Regions from separate parts of the Dyella sp. 01N36 genome, predicted to be linked through region 3. Evidence: predicted binding sites of a transcription regulator. Region 3 holds the regulator's gene; each other region holds the start of a gene.
What was found. Region 3 encodes sigma-54, which starts transcription at its own class of promoters, with help from an activator protein. Its sites were predicted from a motif close to TGGCACGNGCNTTGC; they were not measured.
Positions count from the first base shown of each region.

Region 1: a site for sigma-54 is predicted at 1,051-1,065, ahead of AC1DMG_RS01900 (flagellar basal body-associated FliL family protein). Genes of this name have one in related genera too.
Region 2: a site for sigma-54 is predicted at 820-834, ahead of glnA (type I glutamate--ammonia ligase). Genes of this name have one in related genera too.

Region 1 is NZ_JBFTRY010000004.1:30,435-32,702, forward strand. It holds gene AC1DMG_RS01895 (flagellar hook-length control protein FliK) at 1-232, shown strand, start outside; gene AC1DMG_RS01900 (flagellar basal body-associated FliL family protein) at 1,133-1,633, shown strand; gene fliM (flagellar motor switch protein FliM) at 1,647-2,268, shown strand, end outside.
Region 2 is NZ_JBFTRY010000006.1:25,529-27,796, forward strand. It holds gene glnA (type I glutamate--ammonia ligase) at 1-773, opposite strand, end outside; gene AC1DMG_RS02690 (undecaprenyl-diphosphate phosphatase) at 1,097-1,894, shown strand; gene AC1DMG_RS02695 (winged helix-turn-helix domain-containing protein) at 1,940-2,268, shown strand, end outside.
Region 3 is NZ_JBFTRY010000021.1:23,183-25,450, forward strand. It holds gene hpf (ribosome hibernation-promoting factor, HPF/YfiA family) at 1-247, opposite strand, end outside; gene AC1DMG_RS07165 (RNA polymerase factor sigma-54) at 538-2,016, opposite strand; gene lptB (LPS export ABC transporter ATP-binding protein) at 2,140-2,268, opposite strand, start outside.

The DNA.
Region 1 (2,268 bases), on a different contig from region 3:
CGCCGTGCAGCAGACGCTGAGCCAGCTTGATTCGATGCTGGCGCACCATGGTTTGACCTTGGGGCAGGCGCAGGTGGGGCAGGGGAATACGGGGCAGGGTTCTGCTCAGGCCGGGACGTCGGGTGGTTCCTCTTCCGGGTCTGAGAGTGGGGTGGCTGAGGGTGTTGGAGAGTTGGGTTCGGTGGCGGGGGCGGTGATGAAGGTGGTGGGGTTGGTGGATATGTTTGCGTAACCCGCTTCTGCTCCCTCTCCCCTCCGGGGAGAGGGTTGGGGTGAGGGGCGGGTGCTCGCGGGAACTTTTCTATTTGTCGTCCCGGCGAAAGCCGGGACCCAGAGCCTCGGTGTTTAGTTGTCGCGATACAGCGACCTGGCTCGCCTGCCGCGGGCTTCGGTCCTCCTGCCGGCGACGCAAAGCTAGTCCCCTTTTTGGGAAGGCCGGGTCACTTTCTCTTGCTTGCCCAAGAGAAGGTAACCAAAGAGAAGGGCCCCCGGATGACGCGCCTTCCGGGCTGCGCCCTCCAGGTGCGCGTGCGGGTTACGGGGTTTTTCGACAGGACATCCCTGTCCTGTCGAAAAACTGGCCGCACCCATGCGGCCACCCTTCGGGCTTTCCTCCACCCGCCCGCCGCGTCATACGGGGACCCCTAGGGCAAGAGCCACATCAAGAGCCGAACAACGCCCTGGCGTCGCGGGCCGGCAGCTTTTTTGTAGGAGCGCACTTGTGCGCGACCAGCCTACGGAGCGGTGCACCCAGCGCCGCGGTCGCGCACAAGTGCGCTCCTACAAGGGTGCGCTTGCCGTGGATCTTGGATTAATGGTTGCGGGTCGCCCTTTGTGGGAGCGCACCCTGTGCGCGACAACCCTACGAAGCGGTACATCCCAGCGTGACTGTCGCGCACAGGGTGCGCTCCCACAGACAGGCGCCGGGCGCGACAAGCTTCCGACCACCGCCACCACCCCGTCACGCCCAATCCCCGACACGCGTCAAGAAAGCGCCGCGATGCCGTCGCGATACCGCGCAAACCCAGTCGCAGCAACGTCTCCCGCCGATGGCATGCCGTTTGCAGATAACGGACATGTGCCGCCCGTGGCGGGTGGCCGATGACTGAACTTTGATAGGGATTGATTTCGCATGGCTCAGAACGAGCAAGCAGAAGCGGCGGCCGCAGCGCCCAAGAAGGGATCGAACAAGCTCGTGCTGATGATGGGCGTGGCGTTGCTCGCCATGGCCGGTGTGACTGGTTACCTGGTGATGAACTCTCGCAGCAGTGCGCATGGTGCGGAGGGGGATGAGCCGAAGGTGGCGCTGTCCAAGCAGGAGCAGTACCTCATGCTGGATCCGCCGTTTGTCGTCAATTTCAAGGACGACCAGTCCATGCGCTTCCTGCAGGTGGGTGTGAGCCTGATGTCGCATGACGCGGCGGCGCTGGCGGCGGCCAAGGATGCCGATCCGGTGATCCGCAATGCGCTGGTGATGCTGTTCAGCAGCCAGGACTACTCGATTCTCAGCGACGCCGCGGGCAAGCAGAAACTGCAGGCGCAGGCGCTGGACGCGGTGCGCAAGATCATCGAGAAGCGTCTGGGGCGTCCGGGCGTGGAAGCGCTGTACTTCACCAGCTTCGTGATGCAGTGACGGGACAGCGGCGATGAGCGACCTGCTTTCACAGGAAGAAATCGATGCCCTGCTCGACGGCGTGGAAGGTGGCGCCGTCGAAACGGGCAATGACGAGCCCTTGCCGCCCGATGCGGTGATCTCGTACGACTTCACCCAGCAGGACCGCATCGTGCGCGGTCGCCTGCCCACGCTGGAAATGGTCAACGATCGCTTCGCGCGCTTCTTCCGCACGGCCGTGTTCGGCGTGCTGCGCAAGACCTGCGAAGTGTCGGTGCTCGGCGTGAAGATGATGAAGTTCGCCGAGTACGTGCATGCGCTGGCCGTGCCCAGCAACCTCAACCTGGTGCGCATCAAGCCACTGCGCGGCACCGCGCTGGTGGTGATGGAGCCGCGCCTGGTGTTCACCGTGATCGACAACTTCTTCGGTGGCGACGGCCGTTTCCATGCGCGCATCGAGGGTCGCGATTTCACGCCGACCGAAAACCGCGTCATCCAGATCATGCTGACCGAGTTGTTCGCCTCGATGGTGGAGGCGTGGGCGCCGGTGCTGCCGCTCAACTTCGAATACCTCAATTCCGAAATCAACCCGCAATTCGCCAACATCGTCAGCCCCACCGAAACGGTGGTGGTGTCCAAGTTCCATATCGAACTCG
Region 2 (2,268 bases), on a different contig from region 3:
AAGGTGACGGTCTTGCCGTTCTGGTGGGCGACGTTCTTGATGACGTACTTCATCGTCATCAGTTCGTCGGCCTTCTTCACCAGCGTGTTGAACTTCACGCCGATCTCGCACTGGCCGGCATTGGCCACTTCGTGGTGATGCACTTCAACCACCTGGCCCAGCGACTCGAGCACCTTGCACATGTCGGCGCGCAGGTCGCCCAGCGAGTCGACCGGGCTGACCGGGAAGTAGCCGCCCTTCACGCCCGGACGGTGGCCGGTGTTGTTGTCTTCGTACTTGTAGCGCGAGCTCCACGCGGCTTCTTCGGAGCCGATTTCGTAGAACACGCGGCCCATGTCGTTCTGCCAGCGCACGGAATCAAAGATGAAGAATTCCGGCTCCGGACCAAAGAACGCCGTGTCGGCGATGCCGGTCGACTTGAGGAACGCCTCGCCGCGCTTGGCGATGGAACGCGGATCGCGGCCATAGGCCTGCATGGTGGACGGCTCGAGCACGTCGCAGTGCAGAACCATCTGCGTGTGGGCGCTGAACGGGTCGAGGTAGGCGGTGTYCGGATCSGGCATCAGCASCATGTCCGAWKCSTYGATRCCCTTCCAGCCGGCGATCGACGARCCGTCGAACATCTTGCCGTCTTCGAACGTGCCCTCGTCGATGGCATGGGCCGGGAACGTCACGTGGTGGTGCTTGCCGAGCATGTCGGCGAAGCGGAAGTCGACGAATTCGACCTCGTGTTCCTGGATCAGATCGAGCACTTTCTGGACGGGGGACGACATGGACAACCTCGACGGGCGAAAAGGTGAGTAATCGACAGGCGTCTGAGCAAGCCGCGTGCCAAGGGGAATGATCTTTTTATATCAATGGTTTAATTACTGCAAATCGATGATGACGCCGCTTGATTGCACGATGATGAAACATCACAAAGCACCATATTGGTGCAATGACGGCGGGTCGGGCGTTCCTGCTTTTGTGGGATTTGCCGTGCGGCGAAATCAGCCACATCGGATGCAACGTGCCCCAAAAACGCCACGCCAGTCCCTTAAGCTATGCCGCTTTGCGCCGGTATGGAACCGGTGCTGACCTCACTGCCGGAGTCTGTGTGAGCGACATCATCAACGTCATCCTGCTTGGCATCATCGAAGGCATCACCGAGTTTCTGCCCATTTCCAGCACGGGTCACCTGCTGATCGCCGAAAAATTCGGCCTGGGCCAGCGCTCGGACTTGTTCAACGTGGGCATTCAGGCGGGTGCGATCCTGGCGGTGACCTTCATCTATTGGAGCCGCATCTGGCAGTTGTTCACGCAGTGGCGTGACCCGGCCAACCGCGATTACCTGGCCAAGCTGTTCGTGGCCTTCATGATCACGGCGGTGCTCGGCTTTATCGCGGTGAAGCTCGGCTTCAAGCTGCCCGAAGCGGTGACGCCGGTGGCGTGGGCGCTGGTGATTGGCGGCATCTGGATGATTGCAGCGGAACGTCTCGCTGCCCGCCAGCCCGATCGCACGCAGGTGACGTGGCGCGTGGCCATCCTGGTCGGCATCGCGCAGATGATCGCGGGCATCTTCCCGGGCACTTCGCGCTCGGCGGCCACGATCTTCACGGCGATGCTGTTTGGTACCAGCAATCGGGCGGCGGCGACGGAGTTCGCCTTCCTGGTCGGCATTCCCACCATGTATGCCGCGACCGGCTACGAGCTGTTGAAAGTGTTGAAGGATGGCGGGGCGCACCACGAAGACTGGACGGCCTTCGGCATTGGTTTCGTGGTCTCGGCCATCGTCGCCTTCGTGGCAGTGAAGTGGCTGCTCGGCTATATCCGCAGCCATCGTTTCACGCCGTTCGCGATCTATCGCATCGTGCTGGGCATCGCCCTGCTGTTGTTGATCCCTGCAGGCGCCTGAGCAAACCATGCGAGGATGATGTCGGCACACTGACCTCCTCACCGCATGAGCGCCACGCGTTACCGACTGCTGGATCTTTCCATCGACGCGATGCGCCAGCGCGTGACGCGCGATGGCGCGACGCTCGATGTCCAGGGACTCTCGTTTCAGTTGCTCGCGTGCCTGCTGCAGCACGGCGTGGACGTGGTGGATTTCGACACGCTGATCGCCGAAGTCTGGGCGCCCGCCGTGGTCAACGAGGAAACCGTCACGCAGCGCGTGAAATTGCTGCGCCAGGCGCTGGGCGATGACGGCCGCGCACCGCGCTACATCCGCTCCGTGCGAGGGCGCGGCTACCAGTTGTGCGATATGCCGGTGGTCGAGGAAACAGATGC
Region 3 (2,268 bases):
TCACCAGCTTGTCGAAGAGCACGTCGATGGAGACGTACATGTCATTCTCAAGCGCTTCGGCGTGCAGGGTGCTGCCCGTGACATTGAGCGTGCCCTCGGCGCGCTGCTGCAGTTTGTTCACGGAGAGAACGATGCTCAGGCTGAGAATGCGCTCATCGAGGCGGGTGAGGCGGTCAAGCCGGTTGTTCACGTGATCCCGAAGGGCCGGGGTGACTTCAATCTGCTGACCGCTGAGTTGAACTTGCATGTTGCGCCTCCTCTGGTACTTGCCGCAGACGCGGCTGGAATCGATGCGCCGGACGCCCATGTCGTGGCCGACACACCTTTGAAAACTCCGGTATTGCGAAGGTTTTCTCAGGCCTCCTCACCAAGTCGGGATAGTCACTATGCACCTCTGAAGTTGCCCGTGCGTTAGAAAGACCTTCACGCCTCAGACATGACAGATTTCCCGTCGTATCGACTTACCTATGAGTATGGGGACGCCTTTTTTGCCGCCAAGTTCCCGGGGCGGTTTGCCGCAGACGGGGGCAAACTCGTTCAGCCAGCGCGCTGGCGCTCGCTGGAGCTGGGAATACGCATGGCTTCGCGGTATTTGGCGACGGTGCGTCGGGCAACCTGAATGCCCTTGCGATGCAACTCCTCCGCGATGGCCTGGTCGGACAGCGGCTTGCGCGGGTCCTCGGCATCGACCAGCTTGCGCAGCATGGCCTGGATGGCGGTGGCCGACGCACTGCCACCGTCTTCGGTGGACACGCCGCTGGAGAAGAAATGCTTGAGTTCGAACGTGCCCCGCGGCGTATGGATGTATTTGCGGGTAGTTACACGTGAAATGGTCGATTCGTGCATGCCCACTTCCTCGGCCACTTCGCGCAGCACCAGGGGGTGCATTGCTTCGGGGCCGTAATCGAGGAAGGCGCTCTGCCGGCGCACGATGGCTTCGGCCACCTTCAGCAGCGTCTCAGCGCGCGATTCCAGGCTCTTGATGAGCCAGCGCGCCTCCTGCAGCTGTCCGCGCATCCAGCTGGCGTCGGTGCCGCGGGCCTGGGCGATCAGGCCGCAATAGTGCTGGTTGAGTCCGAGTCGCGGCTGGCAATCGGGATTGAGACTGACCCGCCAGCGACCCACGTCTTTGCGTGCATAGACATCGGGGGCGACATATTCGACCGGCGTGATATCGAGCGCCGCGCCCGGCCGTGGATCGAGGCTGCGGATCAACACGGCTGCAGCGGCGGTATCGTCTTCGCTCACGCGCAGCTTGCGCGCAAGCCGTGCGATGTCGTTGCGCGCGAGCAATTCCAGTTCGGCGTCGACGATGCGCAAGGCAAGTTCGCGCTGCGGTGTGTCCGCATCAAACTGCTCAAGCTGCACGCGCAGGCAGTCGCGCAAGTCGATGCTTGCCACGCCGGTGGGATCGAAGCGCTGCAGCATGTGCCGCACGTACTCCACTTCCGCTTCGGTCGCCCTGACGTCGGTGGGCAGGGCCGCGATCAGCGACTCCATGCTTTCGGTGAGATAGCCATCCGGATTGAGTGCGTCGATCAACACCGTGGCGATGGTGCGATCGCGCGCGCTCATATGCGTGAGGTTGAGCTGCCACAGCAGATGTTCCTGCAGCGTTTCCTGGGCGGCGCTCTGCGGCTCGAAGCCGTCTTCGTCCGCGTTGTTGTTGCGCGAGGAGGCGCCACTGAGCGAGAAGTCGACCGGATCGTCGCTGCCGCCGTCGCGCTCCACATCACCCCATTCGGGTGCTTCGGCGTCGTCGACAGTATCGCTGCTGCTACTGGAGCTGGACGAGCTGACCGGTATCGCATCCATCGGCGGCTCGGACTCGCGTTCGTCACCCTCGAGATTGTCGGGGTTGTCGTCGGCGAACTCGAGCAGGGGATTGCTTTCGGCGATCTGACGCAGCTCAGCCTCGAGCTCAAGCTGCGACAGCTGCAGGAGGCGAATGGCCTGTTGCAACTGTGGTGTCAGCGTGAGCTGCTGATTGAGGCGAAACTGCAGTCCGGGTTTCATGCCAGCCGGTCAGGATGAACGTGAAGGTCATCCTAACTCTTGCCTCCTGGGTCGGCCATAGGTCGAAGGCGAAATCGCGTACTACCTCAGATTTAGCCCTGACGGTCGGCTGTTCCGCAGCCGTTACAGGCGGAATTCGCGACCCAGGTACACCTCGCGGACCTTTTCGTCGGCGAGGATATGTGCTGGCGTTCCGCGCGAAAGCACTTCACCGTCGTTGAGGATGTACGCGCGATCGCAGATGCCCAGCGT